4 regions of the Halomonas rhizosphaerae genome follow, and region 3 is predicted to be linked to each of the others. Evidence: predicted binding sites of a transcription regulator. Region 3 holds the regulator's gene; each other region holds the start of a gene.
The links. The regulator sigma-54, encoded in region 3, starts transcription at its own class of promoters, with help from an activator protein. The targets are predictions, from matches to a motif close to TGGCACNNNNNTTGCTNT.

Region 1 (4,615 bases), on a different contig from region 3:
TGCAGGCCCTGGGCCGACGCGTGGGCGTGATCTCCCACGTGCAGGAGATGCACGAACGCATCCCGGTGCAGATCCAGGTAGAACCACTGGGCAACGGCACGAGTCGTGCAAGGTTGGCATATCCTCCTTGATTGAAGTGGTCCCCGAAATCAGGACCAGGCGCCATGCTCTGATCCGTTACTCTTCGAGTTCCGCTAAAGCCGTGGTGACGGCTTCGGCATACTGGCCTTCCGTCAGTCCCCAGTCGCTTAGCATTTTCGAGTCCGGTGTTTCATTTGTTGCGGCGCGTAGCGCTTCGGTGGTTTTTTGCTCAAAACAATGTTTGGCATACGCCTTCGTCTGCGGGTCATTCAACTGGTCAATAAGTTGCATGTTGGTTCCTCGTGATAGCCGGGTTATAAAGTCACGTCGTTCAGCAAAAATGGATTGGCCCCACTGAGGCTGGACGGTGGCGGCTTTTTTATCGCTAATCACCCAGTACCACGGGGTGGGTAATCCTTTTCCTGGATAACGCCTATTCCCTTCTTGATCATCTCCAGATCGGGACGACAAAAAGGGGCGCTGGAAATCTCAACGAAATGCAGCCCGCCATCCGGACGAAGGAAAAATAATGCAGGCTCGGCAAAAGGTTGATCGGTCTCTGTACGATCCATGGGAGTAGAGATATAAAGCCCTAAATCCCGTGCCTGATCGATACCAAGGCCATACGCAACCTCGAAATCCAGATCCAATTCAGCGGCGAAGGTTTTGGCTTTTTCTTCAGGGTCGGTGGATACCGCAACGACCTGCACGTTCATTTCGTCGAAGTCCGCTTTCATCTCTTTGATCTGGCTAAGATATTTCTTGCAGACAGGGCAATGCAGGCCCCGATAAACGACCAGCATTCGCCACTTCCCCTCCGGTGGCCGACCAAGGACCAATGCCTCACCACTGAGGGTTTGTAAGTAAATATCCGGAAATGGCGTGTCGATTTTTGCCTGTCGTGACATGGTTAATCTCCTTTTTACTGCGTTATACCTTATCCATATTCCACTCCGACCTGATAAAAACGGATCGGTAGTGACACCAAGGCGCTACCTTCGCTACCAGTTTGAGAGAAAGAGAGGGTCGTATCTGTGCGCTGCCACACAGAATGCAAAGCGGAGATGGATGATGGTGAAGCGGTCGCCGACGACATCGTCATGGCGAGACGCTACAAGCGTTTCTGGATGGCTAAAGGACGGCTGAATGAGTGACGTGGAAACCAATCGAGACACCTCCTCCGAAAAGAAAGCCAAGGAGGCCGCGGACGAGCACGAGTCTCGCGCCAATGTCCAGGATCGCGAATCCCTTGAACAGACGCCGACGTCGAGCGAAAAGTCACTGACTCGGAAAGAACGTGATACCGTAGCCGAACATGGCAATCTATCGGCGCTGACTCTCTACTCCATCACCCTGCGCGAGGGCGAAGAGGAGCTACAGCGCCCGATAACCTCGCTCTGGTGGTCCGGTGTGGCAGCGGGGCTCGGGATTTCGACCTCAGTCCTCGTTGAGGGAATTATCCGCTCCAATCTTGGCTCAGATCACCCCTACCTGACATTGATTGAAAGCCTGGGTTACTCGTTCGGGTTTGTCCTCGTGATCCTGTGCCGGCTTCAACTGTTCACCGAGAACACCATCACCGTGGTTCTGCCTCTTCTGGCCCAGCCGACGCGCAGCCGGTTCTATTCTACCGCACGCCTTTGGGGAGTTGTGCTTGCGGCGAATTTATGCGGCACGTTTATTACTGCCGCCATCGGCATCCACGGGGGCATCCTTACCGTCGACACCCTCGCGGCGATCCTTGAGATATCGCACCACTTGGCAACGCTGACCCCAGCCGAGACACTTTTGCGAGGTATTCCCTCAGGCTTTTTCATCGCTGCTATGGTGTGGATGCTGCCCTCGGCGAAGAGATCCGAAGTGCTGGTTATCGTCATGTTTACCTGGCTGATTGCGGCGGGTGACTTCACCCACGTGATTGCCGGATCATACGAGATATTTACTTTGGTACTCAATGGGGAAATGAATATTTTTACCGCCTTGATCTACCATGTTTCTCCGGTACTCATCGGTAACATTATCGGCGGTACAGGGTTGTTCGCGATGCTCGCCTATGGCCAGGTTCATGAAGAAATGTGATACGGCGCCCTTGGGGCGCAACGGAAAGAAGGTCCGTCCCAAATATTTTACTCAAAGCTCGAGGTCGTAGTGATGCAGTACCGTTACCATCAGCCAGTAACAGATGGCGGTGATTCCGATCGACACCACGAGACCGAGGTAGAAGTTGACACCCTTCGCCAACAGGAGAGGCAACGCAATAAACAATGCCAGGGAGGGCAGGACCAGCCAGAACACGCTAGTGGCAAGCTCGCTGACTTTCCCGGCATCCCCCGTATCGATGTAGAGCCAGAGCATGGCCAAGACGGAAGTCAGCGGAATCGAAGCGATTACAGCGCCGACAAACGAGCTGCGCTTGGATATCTCTGTTATCAGCACCACCAGAACCGCGGTAATCGCCACTTTTGCAATGTAATAACCCAAGGTCTTCGACTCCTTGTGCCGGAAATCAACAACGCCATACACCCGGCCAGCTTCTCCTTATTGTCACAGGATCACAGGACGAGCACTACTGGCAACCGGTCGATTCTGCCTCGCTGTTCAGCTCGCGCAGCCTGACCTCGAGATCATGTCGCTGGTAGTCGGTATCGAAGGCCATCACCTCGAAGACGCTAGCGCCGCGCAGGCCGACCAACATCGGCGCAGAGTGGTGAACGAATGTCGCGCCGTCCATCGTCAGTTGCAGCCGTGGAAGGCCCTCCTCGTCGTATTCCAGGCGCAACGATTCGAAGCGCCACGACAGCGGTGCGTCATCGGCACAGCTTGGCAGGCTCACCGGAACCCCTGGGGTCAGTTCGACCTGCTGCCTCTCGAGTTCCTTGCCTTCGGCATCGGTCACCACCACCCGGTAGACACGCGGGCCAGTGAGGGTCTCGCCCTCCTCGTGGAGTTCCGCCTGCAGCGCGGCGCGCACGGATTCCACACGAAACAACGGCGGCTGATACGGCAATTCCCGCCCGGGAAAGGGACGATAGACGAAGCGCAGCGAGAGTAGCCGTTCGCTGGTGGCATCCAGCCCCGGTACCGCGCCGGTCATGGCAGTTAGCGTTGCGGGCTCCCAGGCCAGCTTGGCGTATCGATCTTGCGGGGTGCGCAGGAAGAGCGTGCCGGGGGTGTCATCCAGCGCCAGCCGCGTCGCCGAGGGCGGCTCGGGCGAGGCATCCAGATAGCGCAGCAGATAGTCCCAGGAGTCGTGGGCGATACCCTGCTCCTCGGCCGAGACGAAGTGGAGCCCTCCCCCATCGGGCACCGCCAGGGTGACTCTGAGAGGCGCTCGATTTAACTCGAGGGGATAGAGATCGGCAAGCGGCAGGTCTCGAGTCGGGGTGTCATCGATGAACGACCAGCCGAAAGGCTCACCCACCTCACCCCAGCCCAGATAAGCAGTGCCACCAGGCAGACGCTCGTCGCGGTTGACGACTGTTTGCAGGGTCAGCTCCGCCCCCGGCGGCACATGGCTCACGTCCAAGGTCTGAAATCCCTCAGCCTCGGCTTTCAACCGACCGCCGCCGCTGCCTACCAGCCATACCGGCCCGGGTAGTGGCAACCGAAAGCGCCCATCGGCATCAGTTGTCGCGGTGGCTACATAGCGCTTGTCCCACATCAACTGGCCATGGGATTCACTGCGACCCCAGCCCTGTCGGCTTACAGTGATGATGGCATCGGCTACAGGGGAACCGCTGTGATAAGCGACCAGCCGGCCCGAAACCGGCGCCGGCGAAAACCACCAAAGTGCCAGCCAAACCAGCAATGCCAACGCCGCCAGGGTGGCGGCCAACCCCATGGCAAGAAGACGGAACAGTCGGGAACGGCCACTCATGGCGCTTCAATGCTCGTTGCACCGCTGAGGTAGCGAACGGCCTCGACCGCCACGCGCGGGTGTCGCGATACCAGCACGATGCGCTTCGGGCCCAACAGGGTGTGAAGGTCCGCCTCAAGCAGCATCTCGCCGCGGAAGGTGACAACAAGGCGCTCGCCCAGGTGGGACGACAGCCGGCTATTGAAGATCCCGAAACAGGCCGGGGTTTCGGGCATATCGAAGCGCAGATGCACAAGATCATTCTCGACGACGACGTGGTCGACCCGCTCGGCGCAGGCCGGGGTCAACACGTATTGCTCATCGCCCGTAGCGAAGACCATGCCCACCTCATCGGCCTTGGCCATAGACACCGGCAGGATCAGTGCAGCAACCAACAACAGGTACCGCATGGCTTCCTCCCAGCCCCCGATAGGATCAGCATAGCTACAGGCGCAGGCAAGCCAATGGCGACGCGACCCAAGCCATGGAAGCCTGACCTGCACCCTCGCAGTGCAGGATGAAGCCTCAACGCCCCTGGTGCAGCTCGAACACCTTCATCAACTCGCGTCTGTGCTAGAAACCGATCCCCGGCACCTGCGAGAGCGCCACCTGTCCCGACTCTCTGGGCATGGCATCGGCAAAGCCGCTATAGCGCAGCAGGTTGCGCACGGCCTGATG
Region 2 (4,615 bases), on a different contig from region 3:
TCCCAGCCCAGCAGGGCATGCTCGAGGCGGGGATCGCCCTCCGCCTCGGTGATGTCCGTCATGTCATGGCGTTGCTCGGGGTGGTAGAGCAGCCGGCCCGATGCCGTGGCCACCACCACATGGCCGGCCTCGCCGAGTCGCAGCCGATCGAATCCCTCGAACAACTCGCTGCCGTCGACTTCCACCAGCCCGCCCAGAAAGCCGGCGTAGCGTCCTTGCGCGTCTCGACGCGGCACCAGCATCATGACCATCGGCTGGCCGGAGAGCGCACCGATGAAGGGCTCGCTGACATGGGGGCGCTGCACGGCTTGCATGAAACGTGCGTAGGCCCGGTCGTTGACGTCCTTGCCGGCCCGGCCCGGCACTCTGGGCCAGTCATCGACGACCGCGTTCTCGGCATCCACGACCACCAGGCCATCGAACAGGGTGAGCAGGGCCTCATGGCGTCCCGTTGCCAGGGTGCCTGGTGAGGCCTCGGGCAGCGTGCCGGCCAGGCGTTCGAGTGCCTCGAGGCGCTGGTCGACCTGGTGGGTAATGGCATTGCGGATGAGGTCGGCCTCATAGCGCAGGTGGACCCGGTTGGTCTCCTCGACCAGCAGGGTGCCGGACTGCCAGCCGAAGCTCAGCAGGAGCAGCGACAGCAGGAACCACACCACCGCGACGCCCAGCAGCAGGCGGCCGCGCAGAGAGAGGAGATGTCGCCGCAGGGCGGCTGTCAGAGGCTTGACGATCTTCAGGCTTATACCGCTAATGTTTTTGTCGCCATCTCTGTAATGACGAGGCCATACGTTTGTATTAGCGAGCATGATGCCAGCCCAGGAGGCAGGCTCCAATACCCGTTGCCTTTCGCCGTCGTTCCTTCCGGCTCTCAACGCTTCAGGTCATCCAGGAGCCGGGTGATATCCAGCAGCGTCTCGCCCTGACCCAGGAATAGAGGCACGGCAGGCGGGGCTTGTCAGTGGACGGGCGATGTTTGCGTGAGGCGCATTCGCTGGCCACCTGCAGGCCGGTGGCCACCTGCAGGCCGGTGGCCACCCGGTTCACCCGCTGTCTGCCCGAGCAGGGTCACGACGAAGTGGTGCAGATGCCGCCGCCACTGGCAGGAGTCCTCCGCCTCCAGGCACTCGAGGGTAGGTAGCCTTTGCCAGCAGGCCGGGCGGCTCATCCCGGGCGGTGCGTGTCAAACGCCTCATCATCGTGTGATGCTCAATCCGTGTTGCTTGAGTTTCCTCACGACACTGGGCTGGCTGATGCTTAGCCGTTCGGCGATGGCATATGTCGAGGAGAGCGTCATGCAGAGCTCAGCCAGGATGCCGTGCTCGAAGCGGTTTAAGGCGTCCTTCAGGCCCTCTTCCTCGCGCAAGGGGGATGGCCGAGCCGGTTCCGCGCGGTCTTCAACGGGCGCGGCTTCCTGTTGCCTTGCTGCAAGGAGTCCGGGCGAGGCTGATCCCTTGGCATCGATGACATCATCGCTGGACAGCCAGGCCCGCTCCAGCCAGTTCTCCAGCTCCCGCACGTTGCCAGGCCAGTCCTGGCTCATCAACGACTGCCAGCTGCTGCGAGCGAGAAGTTTCTCCTTGCCATAGCGGCGATTGAGCCGCTTCAGCTGGCGCTCTACCAGACCGGGAATATCCTCGCGGCGCTCACGCAGTGGCGGGAGGGTGACCGGAATAACGTTCAGCCGGTAGTAAAGGTCCAGGCGAAACGACCCTTCTTCCACCCGTCGGCTGAGGTCCTGGTTGGTGGCGACCACCAGGCGGAAGTCGACGCGGCGGGACTGGTTGTCGCCCAGACGAGAAATGCGCCCATCCTGGATGGCCTTCAACAGCTTCGTCTGCACCCCCAGGGGGAGCTCGCCGATCTCGTCGAGAAAGAGGGTGCCGCCCGCGGCCTGCTCGATCAGCCCGATGCGTCCGCCGGGAGCGGCCCCGCTGAAGGCCCCGGCACGGTAGCCGAACATCTCCGCCTCGAACAGGCTTTCGGGTATGGCGGCGCAGTTGACGTCGACGAAGGGGCCATCGCAGCGCGAGCCCCAGCGGTGCAGCTGGCGGGCAAAGGCCGTCTTGCCGACGCCGGACTCACCGAGCATCATCACGGTCGCGTCCGTGGGAGCCACCCGGCGTAGCAGCAGTGCCACCTCCCGCATCAGCGGGCTTTTCACCTCCAGTTCATCGAGCACTTCCTCCAGCGCTGTCTCATCACCCTCCAGTGCCTGGCTGCGCTTCAGGTGGTCGCTGAAGCGCTTTTGGAGCAGCGCGTATTCCTGCTGCAGCAGCTGAAGGTCGGTGAGGTCCATGGAGCGGCTGACCACGGCGACCAGCTTCCCGTCTTCGAAGACCGGATGGGCCTGAGCAATCACCCGGCGTCCGGTACCGGTACGCTGAACAAGTTGTGCCGGTTGACCAGTGCGGATCACTTCCATGCTGATCGACGGGTTCAACACCCCGTCGGCTTCGAGCCGCTGCACGGTGCTGGCCCGGAGCTCTTCGCAGGAGATGCCGTAGACCGCGGCGGCACTGGGGCTCACATAGCGCACCTTCCCGTCGGCATCGACCACGAAGAAGTGGTCATGTGCGGTGTCGACGATGGTTCTGAGGATGAGGGTATCGATGGTGCCCATATGCCCGGCCTTTGATTCATGAATGCATCAATGATTCATTATTGCATCATTGTCGGGCCGGAAGTGATCCACTTTTGAATCAAGATCCCCCTATAGGCCCCAAAACGGGTTTGGCATGGTTCCTGCAAAACAGCATGCAGAGCGCTTGGCGCTTTCATCACTGACCAGGAAACCAGAGGACGTCCGCATGAGTGAGTTCAATCAGCCCCTGGGTGGTAACGAGATGCCGCGATTTGGCGGGCCTGCCACCATGATGCGCCTGCCGACCCAGCAGAGCGCCGAGGGCCTGGATGCCGCCTTCATCGGTATTCCGATGGACATCGGCACCTCCAACCGCCCGGGTACCCGCCTGGGCCCTCGCCAGATTCGTGATGAGTCGCGGATGCTGCGTCCCTACAACATGGCGACTCGGGCGGCACCCTTCGATAGCCTCCAGGTCGCGGATATCGGCGATGTGCCGATCAACACCTTCAACCTCCCCAAGAACCTGGACATCATCTCCGGCTTCTATGACCGGGTGCTGGCCCACGGCTGTGCCCCTCTGACGCTGGGTGGCGATCACACCCTGACCTGGCCGGTGCTGCGCGCCATCGCGAAGAAGCACGGCCCGGTCGGCCTGATCCACGTCGATGCCCATGCCGACATCAACGACCAGATGTTCGGCGAGGAGGTGGCCCATGGCTGCCCGTTCCGCCGCGCCCAGGAAGAGGGCCTGCTGGATAGCCAGCGTGTGATCCAGATCGGCCTGCGGGGTACCGGCTATGCCGCGGAAGACTTCGACTGGTGCCGCGAGCAGGGCTTTCGGGTCGTGCAGGCCGAGGAGTGCTGGTACAGGTCGCTCGCGCCGCTGATGGCAGAGGTGCGAGAGCAGATGGGCGATGGGCCGGTCTACATCTCCTTCGATATCGATGCCCTCGATCCCTCCGTCGCGCCGGGTACCGGCACCGTCGAGATGGGCGGCCTGACCGCTCAGCAGGGGCTGGAGATCGTGCGCGGCGCGGCGGGGCTCAACGTGGTGGGTGGCGACCTGGTCGAGGTGGCACCGCCCTATGACCCGAGCGGCAATACCGCCCTGATGGGCGCCACGCTCCTGTACGAGATGCTCTGTGTGCTGCCGGGCGTCAAGCGCCGCGATTGAAGCCTCCGGCCTGGGGTCAGGCCGACTATAGATTCAGACAATGACAACTTAAGCTGAGGTACTCCATGTCATCCTCTCTCGACAGCTCCGATAACATTGCACTCGAGGGTGCCCCACTGTCCCGGCACGGGCTGATCAAGTTCCTGGTGCCATCGCTGATCGGCGTGCTGCTGTTCCTGGTGCCCTTCTCGGTGGGCGATACCATCAACATCGGCATGGGGTTCGCCGCCGATGGGCTCAAGGCCCTGCTGGGCGGCGCCCTGCCTGCCATTGCCACGGTGGTTCTATGCCTGTCCGTGGTACTGACGCTGGTGGTCAAGTTCACCCAGCCAGGCTGGGCGCGAGAGGGCATGCTCAGGGAACTGTTCGACGTGGCGCCGCTATGGGTCGCGATGCGGGCGCTGGGTGCGCTCTTCGCCTTGATGACCTACTTTCAGGCCGGCCCCGAGTTCGTTACCGCCTCCTTCACCGGTGGCGTGATGCTCAACGACCTGGCGCCGGTACTGCTGACCTTCTTCTTCTTTGCCGCCATCCTGCTGCCATTCCTGGTCGACTTCGGGTTCATGGAGTTCATCGGCAGCCTGCTACGCACCCCCTTCCGGTGGATCTTCGGGCTGCCGGGACGCAGTGCCATCGATGCCACCGCCTCCTGGATGGGGTCGGGGACCGTGGGGGTGCTGATCACCACTCAGCAGTACGAGAAGGGCTTCTATAACTGTCGCGAGGCGGCGGCCATCGCCACCAACTTCTCCATCGTCTCCATTGCCTTCGCGATTCTGGTGACCAGCTTCATCGGCATCAATCACCTCTTTGTCCCCTTTTACCTGACGGTGGTCGTCGCCGGCCTGGTGGCGGCC
Region 3 (4,615 bases):
TCGGCCAGGCGTTCGGCCAGGTAGACCGAGCGGTGCTGGCCGCCGGTGCAGCCGATGGCCACGGTGAGGTAGCTGCGCTGACTGGCCTGGTAGTGTGGCAGCCAGCGCTCCACCCAGGCGAGGATGTCGTCGAGCATCTCGGCAACGATCGGGTAGCCGTCGAGGAAGGCGATGATGCTGGGATCGCGTCCCGTGGCATCGCGCAGCGCCGGATCCCAGTAGGGGTTGGGCAGGCAGCGGGCATCGAAGACGATGTCCGCGTCCAGTGGCACCCCGCGCTTGAAGCCGAAGGATTCCACGGTCAGGGTCATCCGCTCGGCCCGGTGGCCGGCGACCTGATCGGTGATGCGCCCCCGGAGCTCGTGCACCGAGAGCCGCGTGGTGTCGATCACCAGGTCGGCGAGGTCGCGGATCTCGGAGAGAGACTGCTCCTCGGTATCGATCGCCTCGGCGAGGGTCATGTCGCTGCCGCGGGTCAGGGGGTGTCGGCGGCGGGTATGGGAGTAGCGCTCGAGGAGAATGCGCGCGTCGGTGGTCAGGTAGACCACCTGGCAGTCGACCCGGCGGCCACGCAGTTCCTCGAGCAGCTCGGGAAAGCGCTCGAGGGCGGCGGGCAGGTTGCGGGCATCGATGCTGACGGCGATCGAGGAGCGCAGCGAGCGGTCATCCTGCAGTTCATCGACGAGCGCACCGAGCAGCATGGCCGGCAGGTTGTCGATGGCGTAGTAGCCCAGGTCTTCCAGCGCCTGCAGCGCGATCGACTTGCCGGAGCCTGACCGGCCACTGATGATCACAAGCTGCATGCGGGTCTCCTGGTCGTGGGATGGCCGGGCAGGCCCGAGGGGGAAGGATCAGCCGGCCGGGGCCTGTCGTCGGATCGCCTCCGTGAGGCGCTCATGGAGTTCGCGCTGGCTGGTGCTGTGACGCAGCCGGGCACGGGTATCGGCATCGTTCATCACCCCGGCGACCTGGCCGAGCAGGGCCAGATGAGCCTCGTCGGCTTCCTCCGGCACCAGCAGCACGAACACCAGGTCGACCGGCTCGCCGTCGATGGCGTCGAAGTCCACCGGCTCCGCCAGCTTGAGGAAACCGGCGATGGGGGCCTTGCAGTGAGGGTTGCGGGCATGGGGAATGGCGACCCCGTTGCCGATACCGGTACTGCCCAGTCGCTCGCGCCCGATCAGACGGCTGAAGACCTCCTGACTGTCGAGACTCGGGGTGTTCTGGGCGATGAAGGTGCTGAAGAACTCCAGCACCCGTTTCTTGCTCCCCCCCGGCACATCGAAGAGGGTGCGCTCGGGGGGCAGGATGGCGTCCAGTGTCATGACGAAATCAGCGGGCGCCAGCGCCCTGGGCGCGGGCCTGGGCCTTTTCCTTGTGCTTGACCAGCTGGCGGTCGAGCTTGTCGGCCAGGGCATCTATGGCGGCATACATGTCGTTCTCCATGGCCTCGGCATGGAGATCGGCACCGGCAGCATGCAGGGTGCAGGCCGCCTGCTGGCGCTCCTTCTCCACGGAGAGGGTGACCTGCACGTTGGTGATGTTGTCGTAGTGGCGCTCCACGCGGGCGAGCTTTTCTTGCACATAGTCACGCAGGGCGTCGGTCAGTTCCACATGATGGCCGGTGATGTTGACTTGCATGACACGCTCCTTGCTCTGTCGGGTTATGGGTCGATTGTAACCCTTTTTGCTGTCCTGCATACCCCCTCGGACGAGGGGATTCGAGAGGCGCATGACCGGCGTCATTTCAACCGCTTGCGTCCGTGTGGGAGGAAGAAGTCCGGGGGCCGCGGGAGCGCCAGCGAGAGGCCTTCAACGCAGCCGCTTGCGTTCGCTGGAGGAGGGGATGCCCATCGCTTCGCGGTACTTCGCGACGGTGCGTCGCGCGACGCTGATGCCGGCCTCATCGAGCAGGGTGACCAACTTGCTGTCGGAGAGGGGCTTGCGAGGGGGCTCGTCCTGGATCAGCTTGCGGATGCGTGCCCGGATGGCGGTGCTGGAGTGGGCGTCGCCCTCGCCGCTGCCCCCCACCTGGCTGGAGAAGAAGTACTTGAGCTCGAACATCCCGCGCGGCGTGTGGATGAACTTCTGGGTGGTGACCCGCGAGATGGTCGACTCGTGCATCTCCACGACCTGGGCGATGTCGGCCAGGATCAGCGGTTTCATCGCCTCCTCGCCGTGCTCCAGGAAGTCGAGCTGGCGCACCATGATCTCGCGGCCCACCCGCAGCAGGGTGTCGTTGCGGCTGGACAGGCTCTTCATCAGCCAGCGCGCCTCCTGCAGGTGGTCCTTGAGGAACTGGTTGTCCTCGCTCTTGTCCGCCCGTCGTATCAGGGCGGCATAGTCGGGCTGGATGCGCAGCCGCGGCATCGCCTCCGGGTTGAGTTCCACCTGCCAGCCATCGCGGGTGTGGCGGGCGATGAGGTCGGGGATGACATAGGCGCCGTCACTGTCGGTGAAGCCGCTGCCGGGGCGCGGGTCCAGCGAACGCACCAGCTCGATCACCGTGTCCAGGGCGTCGTCGTCGAGGCCGAGCCGTCGCTTGAGCAGGCGGCGGTCGTCGCCGGCGAGCGCCTCGAGGAACTGGCGGACCAGGCGGCGGGCCTGCGGCAACAGCGGGGTGTCGTCGGGCAGGGTGGCCAGCTGCAGCATCAGGCACTCGCGCAGGTCCCGGGCGAAGACCCCCGTGGGCTCGAACTGCTGCAGGCGCAACAGCACCTGCTCGACCTCGCGGGTCTTGAGGCCCTCGAGGCCCTGCGCTCGGAGGCCGTCGCGGATCTCCTCCAGGGGCTGGGTCAGGTAGCCGTCGCCGTTGACGCCGTCGATCAGGCTCTCGGCGATGCGTTGCTGGCGTGCGTCAAGGTCGGTCATGGCCAGCTGCCAGGCCAGGTGCCCCTGGAGGCTCTGGCCCGAGGCCTGGCGCTCGAAGTCCGGGCCCTCGCCACTGCCGCCGGCGGGCGCGGTGCCGAGGTCCTGGTAGGTGTCGGACCAGTCGCTGTCGGTGCTGAGCTCGTCGGGGATCTCGCTGGCCCACTCCTCGTCGGGCGCTTCGCTCACCGCCTGCTCGCCGAAGTCATCCTCGACCTCCAGCATGGGGTTGGACTCCAGTGCTTGCTGGATCTCCTGGCGCAGGTCCAGGGTCGAGAGCTGCAGCAGCGCGATGGCCTGCTGCAGTTGGGGGGTCATGGTCAGCTGGGTGCCGACGCGCAGCTGCAGGGACGCCTTCATGGCCATGAGAGGAGTGCCCTCGACTCGCCGAAAACCCCAACCCTAGCCGCTGGTCGGGAGGCTTGCAAGCACAAAATCTGCAACAATCGTGCCATCCGCAATCTTCATGCCGTCGCGGAATAACGACAAGCATATCAGTTGATTGCGGTCAGAGACGAAAGTCCTCGCCCAGGTAGACCTCGCGGACCCGCTGGTTGGCGAGGATCGCCTCGGCATCGCCCTCGGCGATGATGCGCCCATCGCCGACGATGTAGGCGGTGTCGCAGATGTCGAGGGTCTCCCGGACGTTGTGGTCGGTGATCAGTACGCCGATGTCGCGGGCCTTGAGCTGGCGGATGATGCCCTTGATCTCGCCCACCGAGATGGGGTCGACCCCGGCGAAGGGCTCGTCGAGCAGGATGAAGGCGGGTTCCGTTGCCAAGGCCCTGGCGATCTCGACCCTCCGGCGCTCCCCCCCGGAGAGGCTCATCCCGAGGTTGTCGCGGATATGCGTCACGTGGAAGTCCTCGAGCAGCTGCTCGAGCCGGGCCCGGCGCCCGGCGCGGTCGAGGTCCTTGCGGGTCTCGAGGATCGCCATGATGTTGTCGGCGACCGACAGCTTGCGGAAGATCGAGGCCTCCTGGGGCAGGTAGCCGATGCCGGCCCGTGCCCGCTCGTGCATGGCCGCCGTGGAGAGGTCGAGGTCGTCGATATGGACTTCCCCGGCGTCGGCGCGCACCAGTCCGACGATCATGTAGAACGAGGTGGTCTTGCCGGCGCCGTTGGGGCCGAGCAGCCCGACGATCCGGCCCTGCTCGATGGAGAGGCTGATGTCTTGCACCACCCGGCGGCGCTTGTAGCTCTTGGCCAGGTGGAGGGCGCTCAGGGTCTTCATCACTGGCCGTCCTGCTGCTCGGGTTCCAGCGTCATGCGCACGCGCTGGCGGTCATCGACGCCCTCGGCATCCGAGCGGGCCTGGACCACCCGACGGTCGAGGAAGTATTCCAGGTAGCCGCCGTCGAAGGTGTCGCTGCCCTGGTGCAGCTCGGCCCGGTCGATCAGCTCGATCCGCCGCTCGGCGACGTGGTAGATGATGGTGCGCCCCCAGCCGCGGACCAGGGGCTCGTCCGGGGCGGGCTGTTGCTCGATGTAGGCGCGTTCGCCGGTGGCGGTGGCGCGGGTGAGCTGGCCCTGGTCGTTGCGCTGGATCTCCACCCGGGCGCCGGTCAGCTGCATGCTGCCCTGGCGGATGTCCACGTCGCCGGTGTAGACGGCGGTGCCGGCACGGTCGTCGAGGTCGAGGCGGTCGGCCTCCACCTCGATCGGGGCACTGGCATCGCCCTCCAGGGCCAGGGCCGGGGTACTGCCCAGCAGCAGGCCGATGACGCCGAGGGTCAGCAGGGGGGCG
Region 4 (4,615 bases), on a different contig from region 3:
ACCCCATCGGCCTGCAGGTCAAGCACCGCCAGCGCGCCCTGCAACTGGCCACGCAGGGCGTTGTTGATGCCGAGCCGATCAAGGTCGCGCCTCGACATCTCGCCGAGGGCCTCGCCCGTCAGGGCATCGACCACCGGCCAGTCACGGCCCCGGTTCTCGAGCACCACGACAAAGCGGCCCGTCTCCTTGTGTCGCTGCAGCTTGCCGCCCAGCAGCGCCTCCAGCCAGCCACGACTGCGCTCGTCGCCACTGGTAATGATGGCCTCGATGGCCACACCCATCTGGGCGTAGGACGAGGCATCGAGTGACTCGAGGAGCTGCTGGCCGTCGTCATCCTGCGCATTGGCCGCCAACGGCAGACAGGCCAGCAGGCACAGGACCAGCATCCGCCTGAGACAAGGGGGGATCTTCATGGGGAATTCCTGGCAATGATCGTCGAGTGGCGTGTCATCACCACCGGGTCAGGCGCTGACCCGGTGGCAGACCGGTCCTATTCGTCTGCGGAGGCGACCTCTTCCTGGGCCTCGCTCCCACCGCAGCTACCCTTCACGACGTTGTAGTTGCCGCACTCCATGGGCTTGCGCCAGTCGCTGATCAGGTCCCTGGATCCCTCCAGATAGTCTGACCAGGCATCACCGGCCACCGTGGACGGGGTCTCCCAGACGATGGAGAACTGACCATTGTCCTGGATCTCGCCGATCAGCACCGGCTTGGTAATGTGGTGGTTGGGCATCATGGCCGCATAGCCACCGGAGAGATTGGGCACGCTGACACCGATGATCGCGTCCTTGACCGCGTCGACGTCGGTGGTGCCGGCCTTGCGCACTGCCTCGGCCCACATGTTGAAGCCGATGTAATGGGCTTCCATGGGATCGTTGGTCACCGCCATCTCGTCCCCGGTGTATTCGATCCAGGCGTCGATGAAGTCGTAGTTGGCATCGGTATCGACGCTCATGAAGTAGTTCCAGGCCGCCAGATGCCCGACCAGCGGCGCCGTGTCGATGCCGGTCAGCTCCTGCTCGCCCACCGAGAAGGCCACCACCGGGATGTCGGCGGCATCGATACCCTGGTTGCCGAGTTCCCGGTAGAAGGGCACGTTGGCGTCTCCGTTGATCGTCGAGACCACGGCGGTCTTCTTGCCCTCACTGCCGAACTCCTTGATCTCGGAGACGATGTTCTGCCAGTCCGAGTGCCCGAAGGGCGTGTAGTTGACCATTATGTCGTCTTCCGCGACCCCGAACTCGTCCTTCAGGTAGGCCTCGAGGATCTTGTTGGTGGTGCGCGGATAGACGTAGTCGGTGCCGGCCAGTACCCAGCGTTCAACGCCGACGTTGTTCATCAGGTAATTCACCGCGGGGATCGCTTGCTGGTTGGGCGCCGCGCCAGTGTAGAAGACGTTTTCGGAGGACTCCTCGCCCTCGTACTGCACCGGATAGAAGAGCAGGCCATTGAGCTCCTCGACCACCGGCAACACCGACTTGCGCGATACCGATGTCCAGTTGCCGAAGATGACGTCAACCTCCTCCTGGGCCAGCAGTTCGCGCGCCTTCTCGGCAAACAGCGGCCAGTCGGAGGCCGGGTCCACCACCACGGCTTCCAGTTCACGTCCGAGCAGGCCGCCCTGGGCGTTCTGCTGCTCGATCAGCATCTCGACGGTGTCCTTGAGCACCGTCTCGCTGATGGCCATGGTGCCGGAGAGAGAGTGCAGGATGCCCACCTTGATGGGGTCTTCCTGGGACAGGGCGGGTGTGGCGACGGCCGCACTCAGCAGCGGAACGGCCAGCCAACGGGAAGTGCGATTCACGGAGGACGGGATCATGGGATCTCCTTGCGATCGATGTTGTTGTCGATGAGTCCAGCGAGGGAGAACATCGCGGGATGTCTCTCACCGCTGTCGCAAGGGATGTGCCATATCAGCACGATGCCGGTTTTTATCCTTTCATTCAGATAGTTGGATGAACGCCCCCGAAGGACCGGAGGCATCACAAGGCGATATCCTGGTGCAAGGGGCACACCGCCCTGCCCCACGATCGTCTATGCCTCTGGTGCAACGCACCGTCGTGACGCAGGAGGGCCAACACGCAAAACGGGGGCGCCGGCTCGGCCGGCGCCCCCGATAGGCAGTGACGATGGGGCCGAGGCTCAGTCGCCCTCGGGACCGCCCGTGCCGGTGGTGACCCGCATCCGACGGCGCAGGACCGGGCCGACGATGTAGGGCAGGATCAGCCCCAGGCCGGCGAACACCCACAGCCCGATGGCCAACCCGCTATCCCACAGGATAGTCCAGTCACCATCGGAGATGTCCATGGCATGGCGCAGGTTCTTCTCCATCTCCGGCCCCAGCAGCAGGCCGAGGATAATCGGTACCAGCGGAATCTCCAACTTGCGGAAGATATACCCGGCAACACCGAAGGCCACCATGAAGTAGAGATCAAAGACGGTGTTGCTGATCGAGTAGATGCCCACGAAAGCGATCATGGTGACCACCGGCAGCAGGAACATCGGCGGCACCGAGAGCAGCTTGACGAAGATCCCCACCAGCGGAATATTTAGAATCAGCAGCAGGAAGTTACCGATCAGCAGCGCAGCGATCACGCCCCAGACGATATCGGCATTCTGGGTGAACATCAGCGGCCCGGGCGTGATGTTGAGCGAGATCAGCAGCGCCAGCAGCACCGCAGTGGTGCCGCTGCCCGGCACGCCGAGGGTCAACATGGGCACCAGGGCGCCGCTGGAGGCGCCATTGTTGCCGGCCTCGGGGCCGGCCACGCCGCGCGGGTCACCCTGGCCGAAGTAGCCCTTCTTGCCGACTATCTTCTTCTCGAGGGTATAGCCGATAAAGCTGCCCAGCGAGGCGCCGGCACCGGGCAGGACGCCGGCAATGAAGCCCAGCACGCCACCCCGGAAGCTGGAAGGCAGGATGTTGCGGATATCCTTCCATTTCAGCGTAAGCTTGTTCACGGCCATCTTTTCCTTGCCGCCGCCGGCCTTCTCTTCAATGAAGAACAGCAACTCGGAGATGGCGAACAACCCGACGATGGCGATGATGAAGTCCACGCCCTCGTAGAGCTCCAGGGTGCCGAAGGTGTAGCGTTGCACCCCGGTGGAGTCGATGCCCACGGTGGCGATCATCAGGCCGATGGCGGCGGCCACCACGGTCTTCATGGGGTTCTTGCCGGTGATGCCACCAAGGGTGGCAAAGGCCAGCAGGAACAGCGCGAAGTACTCGGCCGGGCCGAAGGTCAGGGCGAAATCCGCCAGCAGAGGCGCCAGCAGGATCAGGCCGATGGTGGCGACCAGGCTGCCGATGAAGGAGGCCACGGCGGAGATCGCCAGCGCCTCGGAGGCCTTGCCCTGCTGGGCCATGGGATAGCCGTCGAGGCAGGTCATCATCGCCGGTTCGTCACCGGGGATGTTCAACAGGATCGACGAAATGCGTCCGCCATACATGGCGCCGGCATAGACCGACGTGAGCATGATCATCGCGGTTTCCGGGGCGAGCCCCAGGGTGAAGGCCAGCGGAATCAGGATCGCCACCCCGTTGGCCGGCCCCAGGCCCGGCAGCGCCCCGATCAGGGTGCCGAGGAAGGCACCGAGTAGCGCGAACATCAGGTTGTGCGGCGCCAGGGCGACGCCAAACCCATCCATCAAGAAGCCAAGCGTTTCCATCAACTCACCTCCAGGAATGACAGCAGGCCCAGCGGCAGCGACAGATCGAGGGCGAAGTTGAACAGCAGGAACACCACCACCCCGGAAATTGCCCCGGTGGCGTAGGCCTTGACCGGACGCGATCCCATGCGCCAGCACAGGGTTCCCACGGCGAGGGTCGTGCTGATGATGAAGCCCAGTGGCTGAAGCAACATGGCATAGAGGATCAGCACCACCACGGCGATGATGAGCTCGATACCGGTGCGGCTCCAGGGCCACGCATGGTCTGGATCCGGCCGTACGACCATGTAAAGGCTGGAGAGCCCCAGTACGACGGCCAGCAGGCGGGGAAAGGTCTCGGGGCCGACTGCCTCGGCTCCGCCGAAGGGTTCGTTGAACTGAGTGGTGCCCCAGCCGTACGCGACGGCCAGGACGATCATCAGTATGCCGAAGATACGATCGTTATAGGTCATTCCTGAATCAGCCCGATATCTTTGGAGAGAGTCTCGATCTCTTCGATCTGGTTCATGACGAACGTCTCGAATTCCCCGGCGCTCATGTGGAAGGGCATCAGACCATTCTGCTTCATGACGCTCTGCCACTCCTCGCTTTCATAAATGGTGTCCATGGCGTCGACCCAGTACTGCTTGGCGTCGTCAGAGATGTCAGCCGGCATATAGAAGCCGCGCCAGTTGGGCCCCAGGGCATCGACCCCCTGCTCCATGGCAGTCGGAATATCCTCGAACTCGCCGGGCAGACGCTCCTCGGAAAGCACCGCGAGCACCTTGAGATCACCGGACTCCATGAACCCCTGCGCCTCGGTGATATCGCCAGTGAAGGCATCGACATGGCCGCCGATCACCTGGGTCAGGGCCTCGCCGCCGTTGTTGTACGACAGGTAAGGAATCCGCGGCAGGTTCTCGACATCGGCAGCCTGGGCGGCAATCAATACCTTGAGGTGGTCCCA

Region 1: the regulator sigma-54 is predicted to act here: its motif matches at 1,122-1,139, upstream of QLQ86_RS08045 (formate/nitrite transporter family protein).
Region 2: the regulator sigma-54 is predicted to act here: its motif matches at 2,732-2,749, upstream of speB (agmatinase).
Region 4: the regulator sigma-54 is predicted to act here: its motif matches at 1,894-1,911, upstream of urtA (urea ABC transporter substrate-binding protein).

The regions. Positions count from the first base shown of each region.
Region 1 covers NZ_JASCQQ010000013.1:110,960-115,574, reverse strand. The annotation lists gene QLQ86_RS08060 (AAA family ATPase) at 1-131, shown strand, start outside; gene QLQ86_RS08055 (hypothetical protein) at 178-372, opposite strand; gene QLQ86_RS08050 (peroxiredoxin-like family protein) at 471-989, opposite strand; gene QLQ86_RS08045 (formate/nitrite transporter family protein) at 1,228-2,160, shown strand; gene QLQ86_RS08040 (DUF3147 family protein) at 2,212-2,562, opposite strand; gene QLQ86_RS08035 (carboxypeptidase-like regulatory domain-containing protein) at 2,648-3,958, opposite strand; gene QLQ86_RS08030 (hypothetical protein) at 3,955-4,347, opposite strand; gene QLQ86_RS08025 (hypothetical protein) at 4,511-4,615, opposite strand, start outside.
Region 2 covers NZ_JASCQQ010000003.1:13,887-18,501, reverse strand. The annotation lists gene QLQ86_RS00305 (sensor domain-containing diguanylate cyclase) at 1-653, opposite strand, end outside; gene QLQ86_RS00300 (sigma-54 interaction domain-containing protein) at 1,193-2,620, opposite strand; gene speB (agmatinase) at 2,808-3,758, shown strand; gene QLQ86_RS00290 (YjiH family protein) at 3,824-4,615, shown strand, end outside.
Region 3 covers NZ_JASCQQ010000032.1:11,893-16,507, reverse strand. The annotation lists gene rapZ (RNase adapter RapZ) at 1-803, opposite strand, end outside; gene ptsN (PTS IIA-like nitrogen regulatory protein PtsN) at 852-1,325, opposite strand; gene hpf (ribosome hibernation-promoting factor, HPF/YfiA family) at 1,333-1,641, opposite strand; gene QLQ86_RS14710 (RNA polymerase factor sigma-54) at 1,813-3,234, opposite strand; gene lptB (LPS export ABC transporter ATP-binding protein) at 3,377-4,102, opposite strand; gene lptA (lipopolysaccharide transport periplasmic protein LptA) at 4,102-4,615, opposite strand, start outside.
Region 4 covers NZ_JASCQQ010000028.1:67,982-72,596, forward strand. The annotation lists gene urtB (urea ABC transporter permease subunit UrtB) at 1-413, opposite strand, end outside; gene urtA (urea ABC transporter substrate-binding protein) at 491-1,819, opposite strand; gene QLQ86_RS13350 (tripartite tricarboxylate transporter permease) at 2,143-3,669, opposite strand; gene QLQ86_RS13355 (tripartite tricarboxylate transporter TctB family protein) at 3,669-4,121, opposite strand; gene QLQ86_RS13360 (Bug family tripartite tricarboxylate transporter substrate binding protein) at 4,118-4,615, opposite strand, start outside.